2 regions of the Allobosea sp. GW821-FHT03A12 genome follow, and region 2 is predicted to be linked to the other one. Evidence: predicted binding sites of a transcription regulator. Region 2 holds the regulator's gene; the other holds the start of a gene.
The links. The regulator LexA, encoded in region 2, represses DNA repair genes until DNA is damaged. The targets are predictions, from matches to a motif close to TGTTCNNNNTGTGTTCNG.

Region 1: a site for LexA is predicted at 1,088-1,105, ahead of AC3WLC_RS10640 (ImuA family protein). Genes of this name have one in related genera too.

The regions. Positions count from the first base shown of each region.
Region 1 is NZ_JBYSVZ010000003.1:633,922-640,542, reverse strand. It holds gene AC3WLC_RS10645 (Y-family DNA polymerase) at 1-330, opposite strand, end outside; gene AC3WLC_RS10640 (ImuA family protein) at 248-1,078, opposite strand; gene AC3WLC_RS10635 (DUF808 domain-containing protein) at 1,253-2,254, shown strand; gene AC3WLC_RS10630 (AEC family transporter) at 2,359-3,297, shown strand; gene AC3WLC_RS10625 (NADH:flavin oxidoreductase/NADH oxidase) at 3,341-4,438, shown strand; gene AC3WLC_RS10620 (DUF1330 domain-containing protein) at 4,638-4,946, opposite strand; gene AC3WLC_RS10615 (DUF1330 domain-containing protein) at 4,949-5,236, opposite strand; gene pyrF (orotidine-5'-phosphate decarboxylase) at 5,272-5,979, opposite strand; gene AC3WLC_RS10605 (DsbA family oxidoreductase) at 6,070-6,621, opposite strand, start outside.
Region 2 is NZ_JBYSVZ010000004.1:590,178-596,798, reverse strand. It holds gene AC3WLC_RS17115 (ComEC/Rec2 family competence protein) at 1-1,330, shown strand, start outside; gene lexA (transcriptional repressor LexA) at 1,324-2,061, opposite strand; gene AC3WLC_RS17105 (molybdopterin molybdotransferase MoeA) at 2,165-3,376, opposite strand; gene moaC (cyclic pyranopterin monophosphate synthase MoaC) at 3,373-3,861, opposite strand; gene trpC (indole-3-glycerol phosphate synthase TrpC) at 3,858-4,670, opposite strand; gene trpD (anthranilate phosphoribosyltransferase) at 4,679-5,692, opposite strand; gene AC3WLC_RS17085 (anthranilate synthase component II) at 5,707-6,327, opposite strand; gene AC3WLC_RS17080 (DUF1579 domain-containing protein) at 6,459-6,621, opposite strand, start outside.

The sequences.
Region 1 (6,621 bases), on a different contig from region 2:
GTCGAGCACCAGCCCATGCGGCGGATCGAGCGCGACGAGCGGGGTGAAGCGGTCGCAGAGCGCGGCGAGCCATTCGATCAGGCGCTGATCGGCGGCCGGATCGGCCTCGACCACCGTCAGCTCCGGGATGCGGGCGCGGGCGTCGGCCAGGGTCAGGCCGCGCGTCAGGCCGAGCCCGACGGCCTGGCTGTCGCAATCGGCGAGGCGCAGCGCGCCGCGATCCTTCTCGACTAGGACGAGCGGACGCTCACCCGGCCCGGCGGAGCCCCGCCGGCGCAGGCGCTCGCTCGCCAGATAGGGAAACCAGAGGGCGAGATAGCGGCGCTGCATCCCCCGCTCCATTTTTGCTGCCTCCCTCTCCCCCGATCCTGTCCTGGAAACATCGCTCGTCACGGTTCCACTCCACACGCCACTCACGCTCACCAAGGCCGCCGCGATGGCGCAGCAGCCGTAATCCGAAAGCGGGGTCGCCCGGCGCCTGCGCCTCCCGCGCCCGCGACGGCAAGGCATGCACCTGCCAGCGCGTGCTGGCGGCGCTGGGCTGCGGCTCAGCCGCCACCCGCAGCAGCAGGGTCAGGACGCCGGAGGTCTCCGCCGCCAGAGCCAGGCGGCGGCTGGCGGTCAGGTCGAACTGGCGCGGTGCGCCCCAGGGTTCGATCAGCGTCGCCCCGAGCGCGGCACAGCGCGCCGCTTCCGCGCCGGCCCGCAGCGCCCCCTCGCCGTCGCGGACCCTGACCAAGAGGATTTGTGCGGGATCGAGCCCAAGCTCGGCCAGGCCCGGCGGATGCAGGCGCCCGGCTTCGGCATCGAGGAAATCCTGCCGGACCCAGAGCACGGGCCGCGATCCGGCAGCGCGCAGGGCCAGCGCCGCGGCGAAGCCCGTGGCGGCGGGAAGGTCGGCCCCGGCCGAGGCATAAACCTCATGCAAGGCAGCGCGCGCGATCCCTCCCCCCAGCGGCTCATCCAGCGAGGGCGTCCCGAACGCAACCCGCTCCACCGGCGCAAGCTCACGCGCCAGCCCCGCCAGAGCGAGGCTCTGCCGCAAGGCTGTCAGGGATCGGGTGGAGGCGTCTGCCATGGAGATACATGTTCACTTTTTGTTCCATGCATAAAGCGACTCCAAAACGTGCCGGAGTCAAGTCCGCATCCGCTCCGGCTTGCCTGCGGGCGGCTCGCTGCTGTCATATCGGGGCAAACCAGATCACCTATCCGCTGTGCGCCGCCCACCCGGCGGCCTCGCCTGGAGACCGCCATGAGTTCGGGACTGTTCGCCCTTCTCGACGACGTCGCAGCCTTGGCGAAGGTCGCTGCGGCCGCGCTCGACGACGCCGCGGCGCAGGCGACCAAGGCCGGCGCCAAGGCGGCCGGCATCGTCATCGACGACGCGGCGGTCACACCGCGCTATGCTGTCGGCTTCGCGGCGGAGCGCGAATTGCCGATCATCTGGAAGATCGCGCTCGGTTCGCTGAAGAACAAGCTCATCTTCCTGCTGCCGGCGGCTCTGGTGCTCAGCCTGGTCGCGCCCTGGGCGATCACGCCGCTGCTGATGGCGGGCGGCGCCTATCTCTGCTTCGAGGGCTTCGAGAAGGTCTACGAGCTCGTGGTGCCGCATGCGCATCGCGACGAAGCGGCCGGCGAAGGCGGCACCGACGCCCTCGACGCCAGGCAGCTCGAGGACCAGAAGATCGCCGGCGCGATCAAGACCGATTTCATCCTCTCGGCCGAGATCATGGCGATCACGCTCTCCACCATCACCGCCTCGTCCTTCTGGATGCAGGCGCTGGTGCTGGCCGTGGTCGGCCTCGGCATGACCGTTCTGGTCTACGGCGTCGTCGCCCTGATCGTGAAGGCGGACGATGCCGGCGTCGCGCTGGCGCGTAGCCGCATCCTCCCGGTCCGGCTGCTGGGACGTGGCCTCGTCACCGGCATGCCGCCCTTCCTCAAGCTGCTGAGCGCCGTCGGCACGGCAGCGATGCTCTGGGTCGGCGGCGGAATCATCATCCACGGCCTCGCCGGCTACGGGCTCGCCGGGATCGAGCACGCCATCCATGCCGTCGCCGTCGTGGTCGGGAAGGCTTGGCCGGCGCTCGCAGCTCTGCTGGAATGGCTGACCACCGCCGCCGCGTCCGCGGTGTTCGGGCTCGCGGTCGGCGGGCTCTGCCTCGTCGGCATGCATTTCATCGTCGAGCCGGTGCTGAAGGCGCGGCGCGGCAGCGACGCGAAGACCGCCGCCGCAGAGGCTGAGCGGCATTAAACGCCGCCCAAGCGCAGGCCCCATGCGTCTATGGCAGCCGCACGCATTGCTGAAATCTGCTAGCGCGATCGCACAGGCCCGCCACGCGGGCGATCGGTCCGCCCATGCTGCAATTCCTCGCCACCAGCACGCCCTTCTTCGCGGTGATCGCGCTCGGTGCCTTCACCGCCTGGCGCGGCATGTTCGCGGCCGACACGGTCAGGGTGTTCAACACCTTCGCGTTCATGGTGGCGACGCCGGCGATGGTGCTGCGAGTGATGTCGCGCCAGCCGATCGCGGAATTGTGGAACGGCGTCTTCTTCGCGGCGCTGGCATTGATCGGGGTCACGGTGCTCGCCCTCGCGATCCTGCTGCAGCGGCGCCTGCTCGGCCTGCCCTTCACCAATGCCGTGTCGCGAGGCCAGGCGCTGGTTGGCGGCAATTTCGCCTTCCTCGGCATCCCGCTGATGCTCGCCTTTCTCGGCGACAGCGCCGCGGCGCCGATCGCGATCGGCCTGATCTGCGATACCGCCCTGATCGTGCCACTCTCGATCGGGCTGATCGAGGCCGGGCGCGGCCAGGGCTCGCCGCTGGTGATCGCGCTCAGACTCGTCCGCGGCACGATCGTCAACCCGTTCATGCTCTCGATCATGGCTGGCATCGCGCTGTCGCTGAGCGGGGTCGCGCTGCCGGAGCCGGTCGACCGATTCCTGCTCTTCCTCGGCGCCTCGGCCGCCCCGGTCGGCGTCTTCGCCCTGGGGATCGCCGCCTTCCAATGGAGCCGGCAGGGCAGGCTGCCCTTGCGCGGCGTGCTGCCGCTGGTCGTCGGAAAGCTCGTTCTGCATCCCCTGCTGACCTGGGTGGTGCTGGCGCTGGTGCTGAAGCTCGATGCGTTCTGGGTCCAGGCCGGCGTGCTCTATGCGGCGCTGCCGATCGCGGCCAATGTCTTCGTCATTTCCGAACGCTTCGACACCGGCAGCCGCCCGATCGCGGCGGCGATCGTGATCTCGACTGCCGCCGCAGCCCTCACCTTCCCGCTAGCGATCTGGCTGATCTCGCCCTGAACCGCCATCATACGCGTCCGAAATCGCCTGCCCGGAGACATCCATGCCCAGCCAGCTCTTCCAGCCCTTCGACCTCGGCGGCCTTCATCTGGTGAACCGGGTCGTGATCGCGCCGATGTGCCAGTATTCGGCCGAGGAGGGCTCGGCCACCGACTGGCACCTGATCCATCTCGGGAACCTCTCCCTGTCGGGCGCCGCGCTCCTGATCATCGAGGCGACGGCGGTCGAGGCGGAAGGGCGGATCAGTCCGGACGATCTCGGCCTGTGGAGCGATGCGAACGAAGCGGCGCTGGCGCGCGTGCTCGAAGCGGTCCGGCGCCATTCCGACATGCCGATCGGCATCCAGCTCAGCCATGCCGGGCGCAAGGCCTCGGTGTACTCGCCCTGGACCGGCGGCGGGCAGCGCCCGCTCGATGATCGCGGCTGGCAGACGCTCGCTCCCTCCGCATTGCCGATGCAGGCCAAGGATCGGCTACCGCTGCCGCTTGATTCAGCCGGGTTGAAGCGGATCCGCGAGGCCTTCGTCGCAACGGCGCGCCGGGCGGTGCGGCTCGGCCTGCAGGCGATCGAGCTGCATTGCGCCCATGGCTATCTGCTGCACCAGTTCCTGTCGCCGCTGGCGAACCAGCGCGAGGATGCCTATGGCGGCTCGCTGGAGAACCGGATGCGCTTCCCGCTCGAGGTCTTCGAGGCGGTGCGCGAGGCGGTGCCGGCCGCGATCCCGGTCGGCGTGCGCGTCTCCGGGACCGACTGGGTCGAGGGCGGCTGGGACATCGGCCAGACCGTCACCTTCTCGGAGGCGCTGAAGGCGCGCGGCGTCAGCTTCATCCACGTCTCCAGCGGCGGCGTCTCGGCAGCGCAGAAGATCGCACTATCCCCTGGCTACCAGGTGCCGCTGGCCCGTGCAGTGAAGGCGGCGACGCGCGTGCCGACCATCGCCGTCGGCCTGATCACCGATTACGAGCATGCCGAGGCGGTCGTCGCCGGCGGCGATGCCGACATGGTCGCGCTGGCGCGCGGCATCCTCTACGAGCCGCGCTGGCCCTGGCATGCCGCCGCTCATCTCGGCGCCAGCGTCAAGGCGCCGAAGCAGTATCTGCGCTCGCAGCCGAACCGCTTCCGGACGCTGTTCGAGAGCTGAATCGGCCTCACGCCGTCATTCCGGGGCGCCGCATAGCGGCGAGCCCGGAACCTATGAACACGACACTGTTCCAGTTTGTCATGCTCGCCCTTGTGGCGAGCATCTGCGTCTTGAACACCACCTTCGACCAGCGAAGACGTGGATGGTCGGGACAAGCCCGACCATGACGGAAAAGGCTGTGTGTTTCCAAGCAGCTGGCTCAATCGCCCGGCTGCGCGCCCTCATAGCCCTCGATGATGACGAGATCGACCGGGCCGACCTTGGCGAGGTGCTGCACCGCCGCCTGGTATTCCGGCGATTCGTAGCAGGCGCGCGCCGTCTCGATGTCCTTGAACTCGATGACGACGTTGTGCTTGCGGCCCTCGCCGCGGGCGAGCTTGTACTCGCCGCCGCGGACGATGAACTTGGCGCCGTATTTGGCGAAGGCGATGGCGTTGAGCGAGCGGTAAGTGGCGTATTCCGACTCGCTCTGCACGTCGACGCGGGCGATCCAATAGCCTTTCGCCATGGTCACGCCCCCTCGACGGCGATCAGGTCGATCTCGCCGGCGCCTTCACGCAGCTTGCGCGCCTCGGCATATTCAGTCGAGAACAGATAGGCCTTGGCCGCCGCGTAATCGGGGAATTCGAGGACGACGTTGCGAGCCCGGCCCTCGCCCTCGCCGACCGACATCTGGCCGCCGCGCACCAGAGGCGTGCCGCCATATTGCCTGATCACCTCGGAGGCCTTGGCAGCGTAGACCGCCCATTGCGTCGCATTGGTCACCTTGGCGCGACCGATCACATATCCCTTGGGCATTGCCGTGTCCGTATCCGATGGAAAGGAGCGGCAGACTAAGCGGCGCCCGCGATCTCGTCCATGACCGCGGCCGCCGCTGCACGCGGGTCAGCCGCGCGGATGATGGGACGCCCGACGACGAGATGGTCGGCGCCGGCGCGGATCGCCTCGGCCGGGGTGAGCGTGCGCTTCTGGTCGCCGACGGCGCTGCCGGCCGGGCGGATGCCGGGCGTGACGATCACCATGTCCGGCCCGATGACGTCGCGCACCAACTCGGTCTCGGCGGCGGAGCAGACGATACCGTCGACGCCGGCGCTGCGGGCCTGCTGGGCGCGCAGGCGCACGAGATCGCGCACCGCGAGGCCGTAGCCGGCATCCTTGAGGTCGCCGTCGTCATAGGAGGTCAAAGCGGTGACGGCGAGCAGCTTCAGCGCCGCCTCGCCGCGGCCCTCGACCGCGCCGCGCATGGTCTGCGGATAGGCATGCACGGTGAGGAAGGTGACGCCGAGCTTGGTCAGCGATTCCACGCCCTCGGTGACGGTGTTGCCGATATCGTGCAGCTTGAGATCGAGGAAGACCTTCTTGCCCTCGGTCACCAGTTGGCGAGCGAGGTCGAGCCCGCCGGCGAAGGCGAGCCGGTAGCCGATCTTGTAGAAGCTCGCGCCGTCGCCGAGCGTCGAGACGATGCGATAGGCGTCCCAGACCGTCGGCACGTCGAGCGCGACGATCATGCGGTCCCGGAGATCGTTGATCTTCTGCGTCATCGCCCTGCCCTCCTCGCTGCCCGGCGGGGATGGCGCACGATTCGATCAGGAAGGCAAGCACTTCACCGTAAAGGCAGTGCGCCAAGCGTGTCAGCTCTCGTCGTCGTCACCCTGCTGCCGGCCCGCCAGCACCTGCGCGAACACCTGCGTCCAGACCTCCGGCGGCTGGGCGCCGGACACGGCGAGCTTGCCGTCGACGATGAAGAAGGGCACGCCGGTGACGCCGACCTTCTGGGCGTGGGCTTCCAGCCCGATGATGGTCTCGCGCAATTCATCATTGGCGAGTTCGTCGCGGGCCGCCTGCTCGTCGAAACCCTGCTCGACGGCGATCGCGACCAGCGTCTCGAGTTCGCCGATATCGCGCCCATCCTGCCAATAGGCCTTAAACAGCGCCGCGGTCATCTCGCCGCCGCGCTGCACGGTCGCGGCGGCCGCGACCAGCATATGCGCCATGCGGGTGTTGACGCTCTTCGTCACCTTCGCCCAGTTGAAGGTGACGCCGCTCTCCAGCGCTGCTTCGGACAAGCGCAGTTCGATCTCGCGGCGCTTGCCCGGGCCGAACTTGCCGTCGAGATAGGCGGTGCGGTCCATGCCGTCGGCCGGCATCTCCGGATTGAGCTCATAGGGCAGCCAGGTGATGGC
Region 2 (6,621 bases):
CACGATCTTCTGGCTGGTGCGGGCGCTGCTCGCGCTGTCGCAGACGGCGGCGCTGCATTGGCCGGTGAAGAAGCTTGCAGCGCTCGCCGCCATGCTCGGCGCCACCGCGTATTGCATCTTCTCCGGCGCCGATGTCGCGACCGAGCGTTCGCTGATCATGACGCTGGTCATGCTCGGGGCGATCCTGGTCGATCGGCCGGCGCTCTCCATGCGCAATCTCGCTCTGTCCGCGATCATCGTGCTGCTGCGCGAGCCGGAGGCGCTGCTCGGGCCGAGCTTCCAGATGTCGTTCGGGGCGGTGGCGGCGCTGATCGCCTTCGCCGAGCGTTGGCAGGAGCGGGCGCCCGATGCGGCGGCGGCGTCCTGGCCCTGGCCGCTGCGCCCGCTCTGGCTCTCGGCCGTCGGCATCCTCACCACCACCATGGTCGCCACCGCCGCGACGGCGCCCTATGGCGTCTATCATTTCCAGACCTTCAATCCGTTCGGCTTGCTCGGCAATGCGCTGGCGCTGCCCTTCGTCTCGCTGATCGTGATGCCGGCGGCGGTCTTCGGCGTGCTCGCCTATCCGTTCGGGCTTGACTGGCCGGCCTGGGCGCTGATGGGCTGGGCCTCGAGCTATGTGCTCCAGCTCGCCCATTGGGTCGCCGGCATCGACCGTTCGACCTTGGTGCTGCCGGCCTTCGGCCCGACCGCGCTGATCCTGTTCTCGCTGTCGCTGCTCTGGCTGACCCTGTGGACGACGGCGCTGCGTTTCCTCGCGGCGCTGCCACTGGTCGGTGGGCTGGCGCTGGCCTCGGCGCCGTCGCGGCCCGACATCCTGATCGAGCGCGACGGCTCGGGTGTGCTGGTGCGCGGGCCGGAGGGGAAGATGGTGCTGGCCGGCAAGCCGAGCCGCTTCGTGCTGATGCAATGGCTGCATGCCGACGGCGATTCACGCTCGCCTGATGATGTGGTGCTCCGCAATGGCGCCGCCTGCGATGCGCGCGGCTGCGTCATTCGCCTGCCGGATGGTCGCAGCGTCGCCTATACGCGCGATCGTATTGCCCTGGTCGAGGACTGCCAGCGCGCCGATCTCGTGGTGACCTCGCTCTATTGGACGGCACCTTGCGCCGCCCGCCTGATCGATCGCAGCGCGCTCGTCCGTGACGGCGCGACCGCCTACCACGCAGCCCGCGGCGGCTGGCGCGCGTTTACGGCCGACGAGGTCACGCGTCTTCGTCCCTGGACCAGGGTGCGGCCGGAACCGAGGCCGGCGCCGGAGCCCGCAGTTGCTCCCGCGCCGAGCCCCACAGCTGCAGAGCCGGCACAGGATCTGGAGGCGCTTCAGTAGCGCCGCATCAGGTTGACGAGCCGGCCCTGGATCTTGACCCGGTCGGGACCGAGCACGCGTGTCTCATAAGCCGGGTTGGCAGCTTCGAGCGCGATCGAGGAGCCGCGCTTGCGCAGCCGCTTCAGCGTCGCTTCCTCGTCGTCGATCAGGGCGACGATGATGTCGCCGGTATTGGCGGTGTCCTGCTTGCGGATCACGACGGTGTCGCCGTCGAGGATGCCGGCCTCGATCATCGAATCGCCGCGGACCTCAAGCGCGTAATGCTCGCCGCCGCCAAGCATGTCGGCCGGCATCGAGACGCTGTGGCTGCGTTCCTGGATCGCCGAGATCGGGGTGCCGGCTGCGATGCGGCCCATGACCGGGATCGAGACGGTCGAGCGCCCGCTCTCCTCGGCAGCCGGCGGGCGCGGCTTCGTCAGATTGACAGTCGGTGCTGGGGGCGGCGGAGTCTGGCCAAGGCCGCCCTGGACGATGGAGGGGCTGAAGCGGCCGCGCTGTGCCTGCGGCCCGCCGATGCCGTCCGGCATCTTGATGACTTCGAGGGCACGGGCCCGGTTCGGGAGCCGGCGAATGAAGCCGCGCTCTTCGAGCGCCATGATCAGCCGGTGGATGCCGGATTTGGAGCGCAGGTCGAGCGCATCCTTCATCTCGTCGAAGGAGGGCGGCACGCCGGATTCGCGCAGGCGCTCATGGATGAAGCGAAGCAGTTCGAACTGTTTGCGTGTCAGCATGGTCGCGCCGCTCGCCTCTCGGGCTGGAATCGAAACAAAGCACGAACACCATAGCTGTTCGCCTTGTGTTCCGCAAGGCGCTTCCTCCCGCAAGGTGAATGGATCAGCGCAGCCGGATGACGCGGCAGGGATCGCCTGACTTGGCCGGCTTGGCGAAAGCCGGGCGGATCACCAGCGCTTCGGCCCGCGACAGGTTCGCCAGCATCGAGGAATCCTGCTTGGCGAAGGGCCTGACGCGACGCTCGCCGCCTGCCGTCTCGATCGTGGCGCGCAGATAGTCCTGGCGCTCGTCATTGGCCGGCAGGTCGGTGGCGAGGATGGCGGGCTCGCTGCGATCGCGCTCGGGGTCGGCGATGCCGAGCAGAGCCTCGACCAGTGGCATTGCGAAGAGATGGCCGCAGACGATCGAGGAGACCGGGTTGCCGGGCAGGCCGAGCGCGACCATCGCGCCGAGCCGGCCCATCATCATCGGCTTTCCCGGGCGCATCGCGATCTTCCAGAAGCCGAGCGCCATGCCTTGCGCCTTCAGCGCCGCCTGGACGAGATCGTGCTCTCCGACCGAGGCGCCGCCCAGCGTGACCAGGACATCGGCTCCAGCCTCGCGCGCCGCCTCGATCTTGGCGGCGAGATCGGGGTGGTTGTCGCGGGCGATGCCGAGGTCGAGCGCCGTGCCGCCGGCCTGCTCGATCATTGCGGCGAGGGCGAAGCTGTTGGAAGCGACGATCTGGTCGGGACCGACCGGCTCGCCGGGCAGGACGAGTTCGTCGCCGGTGGCGAGGATCGCGACCAGCGGCTTGCGGCGGACGGACAGGGTTGGATGCCCCGCAGCGGCGGCGAGGCCGAGCGCAGCGCTGTCGAGCCGGCGGCCGGCCTTCAGCAGGATCTCGCCGGTCTCGAAATCGAGCCCGGCCGGGCGGATAAACTGGCCTTTGTTCGCCGGCTTGGTGACGCGGATGACCGGGCCGCCGACGCCCTCGGCGTGTTCCTGAATCAGGATCGCGTCGGCGCCGTCGGGGATGGGCGCGCCGGTGAAGATGCGCACCGTCTCGCCGGGGCCGATCGGGCCGGGAAAGCCGCGGCCGGCGGCGGATTCACCGATGACCTTGAGCTCCTTGCCCGGCTCGAGATCGGCGGCTCGGGTGGCATAGCCGTCCATGGCCGAATTGGCGAAGGGCGGTTGGGTCCTGAGGGCAATGACCTCTTCAGCCAGCACCCGGCCGGCGCAGTGCGCCAGCGGCAGCGTCTCGGACGGCGTCGGGCCGGGTATGCTGTCGAGCAGCGCCTTGAGCGCGACCGGGACAGGGGTGAGGCTCATGCCAGTTGTCCTGCGATCTCGTAGGTTCCGGACTTGCCGCCGGATTTATGCACGAGCCGGATGCCTTCGATATGCATGGCGCGATCGACCGCCTTCACCATGTCGTAGACGGTGAGACAGGCGACGCTGACGGCGGTCAGCGCCTCCATCTCGACGCCGGTCTTGCCGGTCAGCTTGACCTCGGCGCGGACGCGCACGCCCGGGAGCGTCTCGTCGATCGTGAGGTCGACTGCGATCTTCGAGAGCAGGAGAGGGTGGCAGAGCGGGATCAGTTCATGGGCGCGCTTGGCCGCCATGATGCCGGCGAGGCGGGCGGTACCGAGCACGTCGCCCTTCTTGGCCTCGCCGTCGCGGACGATGGCCAGCGTTTCGGCTTGCATCACGACATGGCCTTCGGCGACGGCGATCCGGACGGTCTCGGCCTTGTCGCCGACATCGACCATATGGGCTTCGCCCTTCTGGTCGAGATGGGTGAGGCGGCTCACGCCGCCGCCTCGGCGGCGTTTCCAGTCAGGAGCTGGCGGGTCGCGGCAGTAACGTCAGCCTGGCGCATCAGGCTCTCGCCGACCAGGAAGGTGTTGACGCCGCAGGCCTGCAGCCGGGCGATGTCGGCATGGCTGAAGATGCCGCTCTCGCCGACCAGCAGGCGGTCCTTCGGCACGCGCGGCGCCAGGCGCTCGGTGACGGCGAGGTTGAGCTCGAAGCTGCGCAGGTCGCGGTTGTTGATGCCGACCAGCCTGGTGTCGAGCTTGAGCGCGCGCTCAAGTTCGGCTTCGTCATGGACCTCGGCGAGCGCGGCCATGCCGAGCGCCTTGGCGGTAGCGTTGAGCTCGCGCGCGGCCGTGTCATCGAGCGAGGCCATGATGATCAGGATACAGTCGGCGCCCCAGCTCCTGGCTTCGAAGACCTGATAGGGCTCGAACATGAAGTCCTTGCGCAGGCCGGGCAGGCCGGAAGCGGCGCGTGCTTCAGCGAGGTATTCCGGCCGGCCCTGGAAGGAGGGCGTGTCGGTCAGCACCGAGAGGCAGGCGGCGCCGCCTTCGGCATAGGCCCTGGCCAGCGCCGGTGGATCGAAATCGGCGCGGATCAGGCCCTTGGAGGGCGAGGCCTTCTTGATTTCGGCGATCAGAGCCGGGCCGCCGGCGCGGTGCTTGGCTTCGAGCGCGCCGATGAAGTCGCGCGGCGTGGGCTCAGCCGCGGCGCGCTTCTCGATCTCGGCCTGGGGCACTGCGGCGCGGGCAGCCGCGATCTCCTCGCGCTTATAGGCCTCGATCCGCCTGAGGATATCGGACATGGGCAGCCTCACGCATTGGAGCTGGCGACCAGGGTCGCGAGCGCCGCCTTAGCCTTGCCATTGTCCAGCACCGCATAGGCCTGCGCCAGTCCCTCGCCGAGCGCAGCCGCCTTGCTGGCGACGACGAGCGCGGCCGCGGCGTTGAAGGCGGCGATGTCACGGAAGGCGCTCTTCGCCCCACCGAGCACATCCTGCAGCGCCTGCGCATTCTGCGCCGGCTCGCCGCCGCGCAGGTCCTCCGGCCTGGCGCGGGCGATGCCGACATCTTCGGGCGCGATATTGAAGCTCTCGATCCTGCCATCCTTAAGCGCGACGACGCGGGTCGGGCCGGTGGTGGTGATCTCGTCGAGGCCGTCGGAGCCGTGCACCGCCCAGACCGTCTTCGACCCCAGCGATTGCAACACCTTGACCATCGGCTCCAGCCAGGTCTCGGAGAAGGCGCCGATCAATTGCTGCTTGACGCCGGCCGGGTTCGAGAGCGGGCCGACGAGGTTGAAGATGGTGCGGGTGCCGAGCTCGGTGCGCACCGGCGCGACATGGCGCATCGAGGCGTGGTGGGTTGGCGCGAACATGAAGCCGACGCCGGCCTGCGCGATGCAGCGCTCGGTGCCGGCGGGTTCGAGCCCAACCTTGACGCCGAGCGCGGTCAGCACGTCGGCGGCGCCGGAGCGCGAGGACGCCGCGCGGTTGCCGTGCTTGGCGACCGGCACGCCGCAAGCCGCGACGATGATCGAGGCCAGCGTCGAGACATTGTAGGAGCCCGATGCATCGCCGCCGGTGCCGACGATGTCGATCGCGTCGGCCGGTGCCTCGACGGGGAGCATGCGGGCGCGCATGGCGGTGACCGCGCCGGCAATCTCCTCGGTGGTCTCGCCGCGCACGCGCAGCGCCATCAGGAAGGCGGCGGCCTGCGCGTTGGTGACCTCGCCGGAGAGCATGGATTCGAAGGCGTCGCGAGCCTCCTCGCGCGACAGCGAGGCGCCGGTCGCGACCTTGGCGATGAAGGGTTTGAAGTCGTCCATGGGAACTCGATCGATCAGGCTGTCGCGGAAAGGGCGGCTTTGTTGGTCTGGCGCGGCCATCGCTCGGCGAGATCGAGGAAATTGCGCAGGATCGTCGCGCCATGCTCCGAGGCGATGCTCTCGGGATGGAACTGCACGCCATGCACAGGCAGGTCGCGATGCGACAGCGCCATGATCATGCCGTCGCCGGATTCGGCCTCGATCGACAGTTCTGGCGGGCAGCTTTCCCTGCGGACGACCAGCGAATGATAGCGCGTCGCCTCGAGCGGGCCGTTGATGCCGTGGAACAAGCCGCGGGCGCGGTGCGTGATGGTCGAGACCTTGCCGTGCATCGGTAGCGGTGCGCGCACGACCTCGCCGCCGAAGACCTGGCCGATGGTCTGCAAGCCCAGGCAGACGCCGAAGATCGGCTTCCTGTCGGCGCCCTGGCGCACGAGATCGAGGCAGATGCCGGCTTCGTTTGGGGTACAGGGGCCGGGCGAGAGCACGATCGCGTCATGGTCGCCGGTGAGGGCGTCATCGACCGAGAGCGTGTCGTTGCGGCGCACGTCGACCTTGGCGCCGAGCCCGCCGATCAGGTGGACCAGGTTCCAGGTGAAGCTGTCGTAATTGTCGATCAGCAGGATGCGCATCACGTCCAGGCCGTTCCCACCCAGTTTCTCAGGGCTGCACATGCCCCCGAACGCGCGTGCGGGTCAAGCAGGAGGGCGCGGAGCTGGTCGCTCCGCGCCCTCGAAAGGCGTTCAATCGCGGCGGTGCCGGGCCGTCATTTCACCCGGCGGTAATGCGCCGTCATGAACTGGACCCATTGGCCATCCTCGCTTTTGCCGCGCGAGGACAGGACGTGATGGTCCGGGCTCTTGATCTCGACGATGTCCTGATAGGCCGCCGTCTTGCCGGGCTTGGTGAAGTCGGGGCCTTCGGTGTCG